One region of the Marinobacter sp. es.042 genome, then DNA from elsewhere that is predicted to be linked to it. Evidence: predicted binding sites of a transcription regulator. Region 1 holds the regulator's gene; the other holds the start of a gene.

Region 1 (7,180 bases):
GCAGGCTGCGGTGCCGCCGAAGGTAACGAAGTACGACGTCTATGCTGATGTCCGGGCGCACCGTAATGGTGTCGGTGTTCATCAGACCGCCGGCGGTGTCCTCCGGATAGGAGAGAACTTCCTCCACCCGCTGGCGGTCCTGCTCGTCCATGGTCTCCAGGACTTCCCGGATGACCGTATCCGGCAGCTGCTGCAGCAGGTCGGCCAGGTCGTCTGATTCGAAATCCTCAATGATATCCGCCAGTTCCTGAGCATTAAGCTGGCTCAGGAAGTAACCTCGGATATCGTCACTGAGATACTGGAGAACCTCGCCTTCGAGGTCTTTGTCCACCAGGTTCCACAGCAGGGCACGCTGTCGGGGCGGCGAGGATTCAAGCAGGTGAGCAATATCACTGGGGCTCAGGCCACCGTTCAGGATGCGGGCAACCTGCTTCAGTGCGCCACTGTCCAGCGCTTCGCTCAGGGAGCGAAGGCGTTGGCGGGCCTGGCTTTTTTCCAGAATATCGGTCATGGCTCTAGTTTACTCACCCTCACCGAAATAGTCGTTAATCAGTTCCACCAATGCTTCGATGGCCTGTTCCTCGTCCGGTCCGTCGGCAATGAGCTCCACATCGGTTCCTTTGCTGGCGGCCAGCATCATCACCTGCATGATGTTCTTCGCATCCACATCCCGGCCTTTGCCACTGATACGCACGCTGCTGTCGTATTCGGATGCCGTGTTGACGAGCTTCGCAGTGGCGCGCGCATGCAGGCCAAGTTTGTTGATAATGGTAATGGGGCGGCGAATCATGGCTCGATCAGATCTCTTCCCGGGTCTGCAGGTGTGGCAGCTCGGTGTGCCGCACTTGCACATTGCTGTACCGTTGCCGGAAGTACTCGCCCAACTGCTCGCACACATACACCGACCGGTGCTGGCCGCCGGTACATCCAATGGAAATGGTCATGTAGCTGCGGTTGCTGTCTGCAAAAGAGGGCAGCCAGGTATCCAGAAATGATTTCAGGTCCTCGATCATCTTCCGGCTTGCCGGTTCTTTTTCCAGAAACTCGATAACCGGCTGATCAGTACCGACATACTTGCGGAGGCTGGTATCCCAGTAGGGGTTGGGCAGGCAGCGGACATCGAAAACGTAGTCGGAATCCAGCGGCACGCCGTGTTTGAAGCCGAATGACTGAAACAGGAGAGCCAGTTCCTGATCTTTTCGACCGACCACACGCTGCTTGATCATGTCCCGCAGCTCGTACATGGACATGCCGGTGGTATTTACGTAAAGATCGGAAAGCTTGGAGAGGGGCTCCAGCAGTTTCTTCTCGCTGGTAATGGCTTCCCGGAGCGAAGTCCTGTCGTCACTCAACGGATGTTTTCTGCGGGTGGCGTGAAAACGCTGCAGAAGCGACTGCTCGTCGGCGTCCAGGAAGATGATTTCAACGGTAACCCCGGTTTCCTGGAGGCGCCGGTAGATCTCCTCGAAATTGGCCAGCTCCCCGGAAAGGTTCCGCGCATCGATACTGACGGCCATCTTGCCCAGTCGACCAGGCCTGGTCTGGCTGGCGGCTTCCCGTGTGAGTGGAAAGAGCAGGCCAATAGGAAGATTGTCGATGCAATAAAACCCGAGGTCCTCCAGCACATGAAGTGCGGTACTCTTGCCCGAACCGGACCTGCCACTGACGATAATCAGCTTCATGACCACCTTACCTCCACTGCAGTGAATATCAGCCGCCCGAGGCGGTCATGCGCTGGTACAGCGTGCTGGCGTCCTCGCATTGCCGGAGGCGATCGCAGAACGACCGCTCGTTGAACTTCTCCGCCAGTTGGCTCAGCAGCTCAAGGTGCTCGCTCGTCGCCTCTTTTGGCACAATCAGGGCAAAGATCAGATCGACTGGCTGATTGTCGATAGCATCGAACTCCACGCTTTCTTCAAGCGTCATCAGCACACCCACCACGTGATCCAGTCCTTCCAGGCGGCAGTGGGGAATGGCAATTCCCTGGCCAATGCCGGTGCTGCCCAGGCGCTCACGGGAAATCAGGTTGTTGAAGAGCTGGGTCTCGCTGAGCGTGTTGTCCTGATGGTTTATTTGCTCGGCAATAAACTCCAGGGCCCGTTTCTTGCTGGACGCAGCTACCCTGCAGAGGGTGAGCTCCGGAGCAAGAATGTTGTCTATGGTCAGGGATGTGTCGCTCATGGATCGACTGCATTTCCGTTAAAAAAAAGGCTGCGACACGTTACTCATGTCGCAGCTCGATTAGATGAAGTGCATGAAAACAGCGCGTTAGCGAGAGCCGTTTCCGTGCATCCGTTCTACATTCTTTTCCTTGTGCTTGAGGATCTGACGGTCGAGCTTGTCGATAAGGGCATCAATGGCCGCGTACATATCCTCGTTTTCTGCCTTTGCGTGAATCTCACCACCTACCACGTGCAATGTGGCTTCCGCAATCTGGCGCACCTTTTCCACTTCCAGGGTCACCTGGCAGTTACTGATGTGGTCAAAGTGACGCTCGAGCTTCTCGAACTTCTCTGAAACGTAATCCTTCAGTGCGGGAGTCAGTTCTACGTGATGGCCTGAAATGTTGAGTTGCATAGGCGTCTCCTGTTGTCATCATGCCGGCTCCCGGGAGCCGGTCTGGGTGCTGGCGCATTGTGCGCCGGCGAATACGGTGTTGCGTCCCGTCCCGGGGTATTCAGACCAGCCGCTTGCGTTCGTTGGACGGCGGAATGTGCATGGCCTCCCGGTACTTGGCAACGGTGCGTCGCGCAACCTTGATACCCTGTTCCCCTAGCATGGCTGCAATTTTACTGTCGCTCAACGGCTTTTTGGGTGTTTCGGCGGCAATCAGCTTCTTGATCATCGCGCGTATGGCCGTGGAAGAGCATTCTCCGCCCTCATCAGTGCTGACATGGCTGGAGAAGAAATATTTCAGTTCGAAAATACCCCGGGGGGTATGCATGTATTTCTGGGTGGTTACCCGTGAAATCGTTGATTCATGCATTTCCACCGCCTGGGCAATGTCCGAGAGAATCAACGGCTTCATTGCTTCCTCGCCGTAATCCAGGAAACCCTGCTGGTGCTCGACAATACGGGTCGCCACTTTCAGCAGGGTCTCATTGCGGCTCTGCAGGCTTTTGATAAACCACTTGGCCTCCTGCAACTGATCGCGGAGGTAGGTGTTGTCTGCACTGCTGTCTGCGCGCCTTATAAGTGAAGCATAGCTGGCATTCACCCGGATGCGCGGTGCAATTTCCGGATTCAGCTCAACACGCCAGCGGCCATTGTGTTTGCGAACGATGACGTCCGGAATCACGTAGTCGGGCTCGGCGCGATCAATCACGTCGCCCGGGCGCGGATTGAGGCCTGTAATCAACGCAAGGACTTCCCTGAGTTGATCTTCTTTCAGGCGGCTGCGACGCAACAGCTGGGCGTAGTCCCGGTTGCCCAGCAGGTTGATGTAGTGGGTGATCACCAGGCGTGCCTGGGCTAGCCAGGGTGTGTCCGGCGGCAGCTGGTTAAGCTGTATCAGCAGGCATTCCTGCAAATCCCGGGCAAACACGCCAGGGGGATCGAAGTGCTGGAGGCGATGCAGGACGGCTTCCACTTCATCCAGTTCAAGGGGGTCTTCTTCGTTCTCGTCCAGCAGCCCGGCGTGGATTTCTTCCAGAGGGCTGGTGAGATAGCCCCGCTCGTCCACGGCGTCCATCAGGGCGTGGGCAATGGCCTGGTCCCGCTCACTCAGGGGAGTCAGGTTGAGCTGCCATTCCAGGTGATCCTGAAGGGTCTCGGTGGGCGAGTTGCGGGTCTCGAAATCGTGATCGTTTTCGTCGTCGTTGCGGGCTGCCGGGGCGGGGGCGGACTGGTAAATGTCATCCCAGGCCGTGTCGACCGGCAGGTCGTCCGGAATGTTATCCGGAATCTCGTTTTCCGACGCCCAGTCCGGACCGTTTTCGGATTCGTCCCAGTCGCTGGACGGTTCTGGCGTGGTCTCCGCAGCAGACTCGGCCGCGTTGGCCTCGCGCTCGTCGCTCTCGGTGGCCGTGTCGGTCTGATCGTCGTCCTCGGATGTCTCCAGCATGGGGTTGGATTCCAATGCCTGCTGGATTTCCTGTTGGAGGTCGAGGGTAGAGAGCTGGAGAAGTCGGATCGCCTGTTGCAGCTGGGGTGTCATGGTCAGGCTCTGACCCAGCTTTAACTGTAAGGAGGCTTTCATAACCATGGTTCAGGATCCGTCACTCATCAGCGCTTTGTGTCATAGGTCTTGAAAAAATCTTTATATGCCGGTTACTTGCCGCGGTTTTTCTTTACCCTAGCAAGTTCTTTGCCGAGTTTACTTGCAACAGATCATCAAAACAATGAGCCATTCACTGTCACAGCCTGAATTCGTCCCCGAGGTAGACTTCCTTGACCTGTTGATTTGCCAGGATCGCATCGGCATTGCCGGAGGCGATGATGTGCCCGCCGGAAACAATGTACGCGTTCTCGCAGATATCGAGAGTCTCGCGCACGTTATGGTCGGTGATCAGCACGCCAATCCCTTTGTCCCGCAGATGCCGGATAATGTGTTTGATGTCGCTGACGGATATAGGGTCAACACCGGCGAAGGGCTCATCCAGCAGGATGAAAGCCGGCTCCATGGCCAGGGCCCGGGCAATTTCCACCCGTCGCCGCTCACCACCGGACAGGGCCATACCAACGCTGTCCCGGATATGGGTGATGTGGAATTCCTCCAGCAGCTCCTCGAGCTTTTTCTGCCGGTCTGCCTTGCTCAGGCCTTGCCGCGTCTCGAGGATCGCCATAATGTTGTCGCGCACAGACAGCTTGCGGAAAACCGAGGCTTCCTGTGGCAGGTAGCCGATGCCCTGACGGGCCCGACCGTGCATCGGCAGCGGCGTAATATCCCGGCTGTCGATGGTGATCCGCCCGTGATCGGCAGGTACCAGCCCCACGATCATGTAGAAACAGGTGGTTTTCCCGGCGCCGTTGGGGCCTAGCAGTCCGACAATTTCCCCGCTTCGGATTTCCAGGGATACATCGATAACCACTTTTTTCTGCTTGTAACTCTTTGCCAGGTTACTGGCTCTCAGAACTGCCATCGGTTTCCTGTTTGTCAGTGCGTCTGTCGGCGCTGCGCGGCTGGATCACCATTTCTACCCGGCCAGTGCCTTCGCCGGTCTCGGCGCCGCCTTCTGCGGTTACAACGCGGCCAGCGGTATCATAGTGAATCACGTCGCCGCGGAACAGGTTGCCATTCTGCTCAATCACCGCTTCCCGTTCAAAGGTCAGCTGGCTGTCGGTGGCAGACCAGGTAATATTCAGGGCGCGGGCGTCGGTTTCACCTTCACCTTCGCGTGCCGGCTGCCTGTACCTTGCGGGGGTTCCGGAAGCTTCGATGCGGCTCAGGCCGTCTTCTGTACGGTACAGGACCACACGCTCCGCGTTCAGGCGGGTGTTGCCCTGTTCAAGCTCCACATCGCCGGTGTAAGTGGCAATGCCCTGGCCATCGTCCAGGCGGGCGTTGTCGGCGGTAACCTTGATCGGGATGTCGGAATCAAGGTCGAAAGCCGCCACCGGGCCAGCCATTGCGACTGTCAGCAGGGCGGCCAGCAGGCTCCGGTATCGGTTAGTTTCCGGTTTCATAGCGTCCTTCCACCTGGGAGTTCAGTTCCAGAATCCGCTCGTCAATCCACGCTTTCATGCCCGTGGCCCGGGTAACTCCGGTAACGTCGCGTATTTCTACGGGTGCGTCGGTATATACCATGCCCCGGTCATTATCCAGCGTCAGTGTTGATGTTGTCAGAGTGGCGTTCCGTTCACCAATACTGCGCTGAATCCGTACATTGTCAGTGAGATAGACCAGGTTCTGGTTCTGGAGCAGACTGCCATTCTCGGCTTCAACAATCCAGGGCAGAACATTGTCGCCGCCATACAGTTCGGCACGGGGAGACTCCATGGTGGCCAGGTTACCTTCTTCAAACTGTTCAATGCGGGGGCTGGAGAACCGGATTTTCAGCTTGCCCGACTCGTCGAATGACGTGTAATTGCCATTGACCACGAAGCCGTCCGGTTCGGCATCGCCCCGCAGTGCGGCTGCCTCATCATCAATGACCGGCGGTTCATCGCTTTGCCAGAGCAAAAAGACCGCGGCCACCACGGTGCCAGCCAGCGCCAGTGTTCGCAGCCAGGGCCGGTCCGGGAGCCAGCTCACGCCTCGAGCTCCAGGTAGGGTGCAAGCGCAGCATCCAGCTTACCATGGGCAGTCAGCAGCAAGTCGCACGCTTCCCGAACCGCGCCCTCGCCACCCCGGGTTCGGGTGCAGTAATCGGCATGTTGCTGCACCAGCCAGTAACCATTGGGCACGGTGATTCCGAGCCCGGCAAACCGGAGCGCAGGCAGGTCTGGCAGGTCATCACCCATATAGGCGATGGCATCAGGGCTGAGATCCATGGTGCTGACCAGTTCCTGCAGGGCCACTTTCTTGTCCTCACGCCCCTGCATGAGATGGGGGATGCCCAGATCCCGCATGCGCTTTTCGGTCAGGGGTGACTTCCGACCGGTAATAACAGCCACAGTAATGCCGGCTGCCATGAGTTGTTTGAGTCCCAGGCCGTCCAGAATGTTGAACGCCTTGAGTTCATCACCGTTGGCGCTGAAGTAAAGCTTGCCATCGCTCATGATGCCGTCTACATCCAGTGCGATCAGTCGGATTTTGGCGGCTTTTTCCAGCAGTGGCTCAGGCCATTGATGCTTCATGTTGAAAAACTCCTCATGGCCCATCAGATGACGCCGGCCCGCAGCAGGTCGTGCATGTTGATGGCGCCGATCAGAGCACCGCTATCGTTCGTCACGGGCAGGGCATTGATCTTCATTTCCTCCATGATATTCAGCGCTTCCGCCGCCAGATGATCAGCCTGGATGGTTTTACCATTCCGCGTCATCACTTCATTGATGGGCGTATGATGAATATCAACCGACCGGTCCAGAGTCCGGCGCAGGTCACCGTCCGTAAATATCCCTGTAAGCGTGCCTTCCCCGTTTACGACGGTGGTCATACCCAGACCCTTGCGGGAGATTTCAAGGAGAGCGCCGCTCAGGGGTGTTCCCTCATTAACAACGGGAATCTGATCGCCTGTATGCATGATGTCGGAAACCCGAAGCAGCAGCCGGCGGCCGAGGCTGCCTCCGGGGTGGGAGA
Region 2 (7,180 bases), 150 kb from region 1:
AGCACCAATGGCCATCACCGACACCACCTTGATAGCGTTGTTGTTCATGCCGGTCATGCCATTCATACGGCGGATAATCCAGGCGCAGCCATAGATCACGGCAATCACTGCCACCAGCCCCAACCCCAGGCTGACAATGGTGCCAACGGTATCCGGGGCACGCACGGGTGAATCAGCCGCAGCCGTCTTTGCCGTCTCCTGGGCGACGACCGGATGGATCACAATCAGCGTCAGTGCCGCAATCAGTCTGGACCACATGTTACTTCTGCAACCGCTTGATACGTTCGCCCGGGCTGATCACATCGGTGAGACGGATGCCGAACTTTTCATTCACCATGACCACCTCGCCATGGGCGATCAGGGTACCGTTTACCAGCACGTCCAGGGGTTCACCCGCCAGGCGGTCAAGTTCGATAACGGAGCCCTGGTTCAGTTGCAACAGGTTCCGTATCGGAATCTCAGTGTTACCCACCTCCATTGATATGGTGACCGGAATATCAAGAATGACGTCGATATCCGGAGCCGGACCACCACCCTTGGCGGGCTCGCTTCCGTTATCAAATTCCTCCATGGGCGCTGCCTGAACATCGTCCTCGGCTTCACCGGTTTCGCCGGCCTCTGCCATCGCAGCGGCCCACTCGTCCTCGCGTTCGCCCTCATCTCCGGACTCTTCCATGGCGGCTTCCCACTCGGCAGCCAGCTTTTCGTCCTCGCTGAGTTCCTGCTCGTCTTTCTTGTCGTCGTCAGCCATTGTTTCCCACCTTGAATTGTTTCTTCACCTTGGGCCTTGATGCCCGCTCATGAATCCGCAGTGCCAGTTTCCCGTCCCGAGTCCCCAGAGTTGCCTTGTAAACGGGGATGCCGTTGGCGGTGACCGTCAAATGCTCGGGCACCTCCACCGGGATAATGTCGCCAGCCTTCAGCTTGGCAATGTCCCGCAATGAGATTCGACGGCGACAGACCGTCGTGTTGATCGGAACATTGACCTCTTTGATGTCTTCCTGAAGCGCGTTCACCCAGCGCTCATCAACATCGTCAATATCACTCTGAACGCCGGCATCGAGCACATCGCGGATGGGTTCGATCATGGAATACGGCAAGGCAAAGTGCAGTTCACCGCCGCCACCGTCGAGTTCAATGTGGAAGGTGCTGACCACAACCACTTCACTGGGACTGACGATGTTGGCCATGGCCGGGTTCACTTCCGAGCTCAGGTACTCGAAGTCCACCTTGAGTACCGCGTGCCAGGCTTCCTTCATATCGTGGAACACCTGGTCCAGCACCATCTGGACGATCCGGGTCTCGGTCGGGGTAAATTCGCGGCCCTCGATCTTGGCGTGACGGCCCTCACCACCAAAGAAATTGTCCACCAGCTTGAACACCAGCTTGGCATCCAGCACGAACAGGGAGGTGCCACGAAGCGGGCGAACCTTGCACAGGTTAAGACTGGTGGGCACGTAGAGGGTATGAATATACTCTCCGAACTTCATGATCTGGACGCCTCCGGTGGAGACATCGGCGTTGCGACGCATCAGGTTGAACAGGCTGATCCGGGTGTAACGGGCAAAGCGCTCGTTGATCATCTCCAGGGTCGGCATCCGGCCCCGAACGATGCGGTCCTGACTGGCAAGGTCGTAGTTCTTTATGCCGGTATCGTCAGTCTCTTCATAGGTATCAATGTCACCGTCATCCACCCCGTGGAGGAGGGCATCGATTTCATCCTGTGACAACAAGTCCTGCATACGTAGTCCTGCCCGTGAAGTACCTTGGCCCGTGCGCTATTGCACGACAAAATTTCTGAATAACACCCGTTTGATGGCGGGCTCGCCTTCCTGCTCCAGCACCTGATTCACCGTGGTCAGCATCCGCTCGGCCAGGCCACTGCGGCCCTCGGGCGTCTGCAGCTCGTTGAAGTTACTGCTACCAAGGACTGTCACCAGCTGGCTTCGAATCAGAGGCATGTGCAGCTTGGAAGCTTCAAGCGCCTGTGGATCGGTGGACTCCAGCGCCAGATAAGCCTGGGCGTAGCGTTGGCGACCCTCAGCCTGAACCGTGGTAACGATGGCTTTTTCCATCTGGTAGTAGCTGCTGGGAATAAAGGTTTCCTCTGCAACCTCGGTTGCGTCACCCTCTTCCTCCCCCATGCCCGGAAGACCGCCGCCCAGGAACCACAGGGTACCCACCACAGACAGCACAATGGCCAGGATCACCACCACAACCAGCATGATGATCAGTTTCAGTTTTCCCTTCTTGGCAGGAGCCGCTTCAGATTCGTTATTTTCAGCCATAATGTTCGCTTTGCCAGAAATCCGTCACGGGGAGCAATTTTCCGCGACTTTTCAGGATTGGATGCAAAGGGCGGGCCAGAACACCCAACCTTCCCGTTCAGAACAGCAGTTTAGCGTTGCCGGGAAGGATGGGCAAAGGAGATTGGAAGAGAATATCGAAGGGTATCAGGCGAAGATGTCTACTTCGCCTTTCCAGCTCAGATCAAGGCTGCCGGAGCTGATGCCCTCATCGTCCTGATCGCCAGCGACCAGCGATGCCGACCCGCCACCGGAGCCATCATCATTTCCGGTGCCCTGCTCGCCGGTCTGCTGGCGAGGCGAATCGGAAACATCGAAGCCTGCCAACGACAGACCCTGCTCACCCAGCATATCCCTGAGCCGGTGGGAATGCAGTTCAAGCTGGTCACGGACCACGGGATTGGCCGAATGGACCGTAATATTCGCCTGCTCGTTCTGCACCCGGACCTTGACCTCCATGGGTCCCATGTCCGGCGGTGTCAGGTGGATTTCGGCAACCGACATGTTGCGGGCAGTTAGCCAGCTGAGTTTGCCCACCAGTTTGTCGCCCCACTCTGCATGGCCTACCGGCACATCAATGGACGTAGCATAACCTCGCAAAGGTGCGGTGTTCTCAGCCGTCAGTTTCGCTGCCCCATTGGCATTATTGGCCGCTTGCTGGGACACCAGATCCATGGCGGACTGGAAGCGGCCAGAATTGATCAACGAGCCGGAATCCGAATTGCGGCCCGAGTCGGTGAGCACTGAGGCCTTCATGACATCTGTCAGTGTCGCTTCGCCGGAGACACCGCCGGATGCGGACTGAGCTTTCTGACCCGAGCCCCCTGTGAGAAGGCCACTGAACAATCCGGCAACGGGATTCGTTTGGCCCGAACCACCGGTGGCAGCGTTGACGCCGGCTCCCGGCATTGTAGCTGACATGGCGGACTCACCGGCACCTCCGACTTTTGGATTCAGCCAGGACTGCAACTCGACAAAGGTAAGGGGAAGCGCCGTCAGCTCTGATTTGCCATCACCGGCAACAGCGGCCTCGCCCGCGTCCCGTGATTCAGCATCCGTGGCAACGTCGGCTTTTTCGCCACCCTTTGGATCAGCGTTCGCGTTTGCTTCCGTTTTCGTCTCTGAAGAAGTGTCCCGGGCCGCCCGGGATTCATCGGCAGATCTGGCCTCGGCGTTCCGATCCGCCTTCTGGCGATCGAGCCGCTTTTGCTCAGCCTGGGAGACAGAGTCAAAATCGCTTTTCCTGTCAGCCGGATCCCGGCTGGTTCCGGATTTTGACGGGCCGGGATCTTGCTGCGTCCCGGGCGCGGGGGTTTGGGGAAGAACCATCTGGGCCATGGCAACCTCTTGCCGCTTTTATCGCATTGTCGCCCTCACCTTGCCGGACTCGGCCGGTGCATGGGCGGTTAATCCACTCAATGCGAAGGACAAAGCAATTGTGATGCCAGCACACACCTGCTTCGCCTGACAAACGGCCTGAATCGACCTGATTCACCCTACCATCAAGCCATCCAAGCCTGCGATTACCTGTTCGAATTCCCGGGCGATGTCATCCACTAATCCCGAGGCATCGTCCAGCCGGGACTCCTTTCCTGCTATTTCCGCCTTCAGGCAGAGAGCGCCAAGCCGTGGGGCGCCAATATTGATACAACTGCCCTTGAAGCTGTGGGCCGTCTTGGCAAAGGCGTCACTGTCATCAGCCCCCAGGGCTTCTTGCAATCCCCGAATCCTGTCGCGGGAATCTGCAACATAGGTCTGTATCAGCACCTCGAATTCGTCCTCCATGACGTCTCGAAGCTCAGCCAGTGCCTCCTCGTCCAGGTGTGGTTTATCAGTCATCTCGATTCTCCGCTGTACGGGCGAACTGCCAATCATAGACAATTTCAACATGATTGCCCTGTTCATGAAACCTGATGGTCTCCGCCAGACGTTTCAACAGCAACAGGCCCCGCCCTGCATAGCGCCCGCTCTTCGTTGGGGAATTACCGGGGGCCACGTCGGGATGATTGTGAAAATCAAACCCCTGGCCGCTGTCCTCACAGATAACACGAAGCCGACCTCCCTCCGGTTTCAGGGAATGGTGAAGTGTGAACCGGATGTAGTGACCCTCCACGTTGGCCAGGCGCCGATTGCGCTCCGCGTAGTAGCGGCCAAAGCCCTCCGGTGTGTGTTTCCATTCTGACGGGAGTTCCAGAACACCGTGCTCCAGCGCGTTGTTGTAAAGTTCCGCCAGCAGGGTATAGATTTCACCGCTCTTCCGTCGAAGACCCGGCACCTCCATGCAGATATGAAGCAACAGAGGCAGAGGACTGAACTCTCCGAGGGTCCTTTCCCGGATTTCATAGCTGCAGCGCCACTCCGCCGGCCCGGCAAGAGCAGACGGTGCGGCACGATCTGGCAGGGCAGCCAGCCCCGCCTCGTCCATCATTTCCAGACAGCAGAGCGTCAGGTCATCGCCATCCTCAAAGTTTCCGGTGAACCGGTGAACCGCGGACATCATGGCATCGAACGGATGGTCGCCACCTTCCAGCCGGTCAAGCGTGCCGGTGACGCCCTGCTCACCGAATACGTTGCCGGCGCTGTCGGCAGATTCCAGAAAGCCGTCGGTCATCATCAGCACCCTGTCACCAGGGGCGGCACCAACCCTCTCGAAATCGGCATTGAACTGATCCGGCGCAAGGATACCGAGGGGAAGATGCCGCGATGGCAGTGCCAGGAGCTCTCCGGTGGTCCGGATCAGCCAGCCATCCGGCAGACCGCCGTTCCAGATCTGCAGCTGATTAAGTTTGAAATCCGCCTCGATCATGGCGCCACAGCAGAACATGCCCGTGGGCAGAATCCGTTTGAGTTTCTGGTTGATCTCGCGCAACACGTCCTGGCCGTTAAAACCCTTATTGGCCATGCCGTAGAAGATCTCGGCTACAGGCATGGCGCCGATGGCAGCCGGCAGACCATGGCCGGTGAAATCCCCCATGAAGATCAGCATCCCGCCCGCCGGCCGCGGCGAGGCAAACAGCACATCACCATTGAAAATGGACTGGGGCGAAGCGTGATAACGAATATTGGAGGCATCCAGGCAGCCGGAATGAGCCACGTTATCGAAGACCCGCTTGGCGATTTCCTGCTCTTCGGTAAGTTGTCGGTTGCGCTCACGAATGAGATCCCGCTGATCCGAGAGGGTCCGGTGCATCAATCGCATTCGGTTGAAGGCCTTGATCTTGGCTTCAATGATGATCCGGTTATAGGGCTTTCCCAGGAAGTCATCGCCGCCAGCCTCCAGGCATCGGGCCAGGGCACCGGCTTCAGAGAGGGAGGTCAGGAAAATCAGGGGGACCAGCCGTTCGCCAGCCAGGAGCTTGATCTGACGGGCCGCTTCCATGCCATCCATGACCGGCATCAGGGCATCCAGCAGCACCAGATCCGGCGCCTCCCGCTGGAAAACAGAGACCGCGTCCAGCCCGTTTGCCACATCAAGGACTTCGTGCCCCAGCCGCTTCAGCAGTGTTTTGAGGATCAGGCGATCGCTGTCTGAATCGTCAGCGATCAGTATTCTCAGGGGACGGCTATGTTCTGCAACGGAATCATCCATGAGTACTCCGGCAGTCCGCGAGCGTCAGCGGATATTGAAAAGTTGCTCGAAATTGGAGATTGAAAGGATACGACGGACATCGTTATTGCAGTTTTCGATGACGATTCCGGCACTGTCACCTCCAGCATAATCACGGAGCAACAACAGCATTCCCAGCGCCGAGCTATCCAGGTAGGTGGTGTCAGACAGGTCCACAATGTAATTCCGGATGTGCGGATCACCGTGCTCGTAGGCATCACGGAACGCCTGATGGGTGCTGAAGTCGAAACGCCCCTCTATCCTGATAACAAGAGTCTGACCGTCATCATCGCGACGCGTCTGGATCGGCATTCCAAAACCTCCCGGGCTATCAAGAGCAGCATTTGACCGGCGAGTTCTACCAGCCCTACATCCGTTAAGGATAGCTGAGTGGTCTGATTTTGCATCTGTATTTGCTTGATGCGGAGCAAGATTCAGCGACGACGTTGGTTGAAGGCCCGCCCCGCGGCCTCATCCGAAAGCTTCTGTTCCCGGAGATCCTGCTCCCTCTGCTCCTGCTGGCGGCAGGTTTCTATGTATTTTTCCATGCCACGCCGGCGCTCCCAGGCGTGCTGCCATTCCTTTTTGCGCGCCTCGAAGACCTTTTCCGCCTGCTCCAGCTGCGTCTGCTGCTGCCGGATTACCTGATCCAGTTGCGCAATAAAGGCCTGCCACGCCTGGAGCCTGGACACCTGCACAACCCCCTGCTGGCTGTTGCGAATCTGATCCCGGTACTCCTGCTGGTAGCGATTCAGGTTCTGGACTTGTTCGCGCTGCTGCTCCGCCAGCTTCCGGGCCTCGCCCATTCGCTCCAGGGCTTCCTGCTCCTTGCGCTCCTCCAGGGAAAGAACCACTTCCAGGCGCCGCGAGCGTAGCATCAGGCATCACCTCCGCCGCCGGCTGCCAGATTCGGCACGGCCGACTTGCGCCGATCGGGGGAGCGACGCTCTGGCACCACCGCCAGCAACTGATCAACACTTTCCTTCAATGGTGCACTCTCATTCAGGCCCTGCTGCAGGAACTGGCGCATATTGCCGATGTGAGTGATGGCAAAATCGGTCTCGGGATCGGAACCCTTCACGTAAGCGCCGACAGAGATCAGATCCCGGGCCTGCTGGTACCGTGAATAAACCTGCTTGAATCGCTGGGCCCTGGAAAAATGTTCGGTCTCGGTTACCTGCGGCATCACCCGGCTGATCGACGCTTCCACATCAATGGCGGGGTAGTGTCCCTCTTCGGCAAGCCGGCGGGAGAGTACGATGTGGCC

Evidence for each region. Region 1 encodes sigma-54, which starts transcription at its own class of promoters, with help from an activator protein. Its sites were predicted from a motif close to ANTGGCATNNANNTTGCTNT; they were not measured.
Region 2: a site for sigma-54 is predicted at 3,736-3,755, ahead of CFB02_RS03380 (flagellar hook-length control protein FliK). Genes of this name have one in related genera too.

Annotation. Positions count from the first base shown of each region.
Region 1 covers NZ_LT897781.1:543,782-550,961, forward strand. Annotated here, with positions in the region: gene mgtE (magnesium transporter) at 1-511, opposite strand, end outside; gene CFB02_RS02675 (HPr family phosphocarrier protein) at 521-790, opposite strand; gene rapZ (RNase adapter RapZ) at 798-1,682, opposite strand; gene ptsN (PTS IIA-like nitrogen regulatory protein PtsN) at 1,711-2,181, opposite strand; gene hpf (ribosome hibernation promoting factor) at 2,269-2,577, opposite strand; gene CFB02_RS02695 (RNA polymerase factor sigma-54) at 2,678-4,204, opposite strand; gene lptB (LPS export ABC transporter ATP-binding protein) at 4,356-5,081, opposite strand; gene lptA (lipopolysaccharide transport periplasmic protein LptA) at 5,059-5,625, opposite strand; gene lptC (LPS export ABC transporter periplasmic protein LptC) at 5,609-6,193, opposite strand; gene CFB02_RS02715 (KdsC family phosphatase) at 6,190-6,738, opposite strand; gene CFB02_RS02720 (KpsF/GutQ family sugar-phosphate isomerase) at 6,762-7,180, opposite strand, start outside.
Region 2 covers NZ_LT897781.1:689,192-696,371, reverse strand. Annotated here, with positions in the region: gene fliO (flagellar biosynthetic protein FliO) at 1-258, opposite strand, end outside; gene fliN (flagellar motor switch protein FliN) at 260-751, opposite strand; gene fliM (flagellar motor switch protein FliM) at 744-1,742, opposite strand; gene fliL (flagellar basal body-associated protein FliL) at 1,779-2,288, opposite strand; gene CFB02_RS03380 (flagellar hook-length control protein FliK) at 2,454-3,644, opposite strand; gene CFB02_RS03375 (Hpt domain-containing protein) at 3,798-4,145, opposite strand; gene CFB02_RS03370 (PP2C family protein-serine/threonine phosphatase) at 4,138-5,895, opposite strand; gene CFB02_RS03365 (STAS domain-containing protein) at 5,920-6,225, opposite strand; gene fliJ (flagellar export protein FliJ) at 6,348-6,791, opposite strand; gene fliI (flagellar protein export ATPase FliI) at 6,791-7,180, opposite strand, start outside.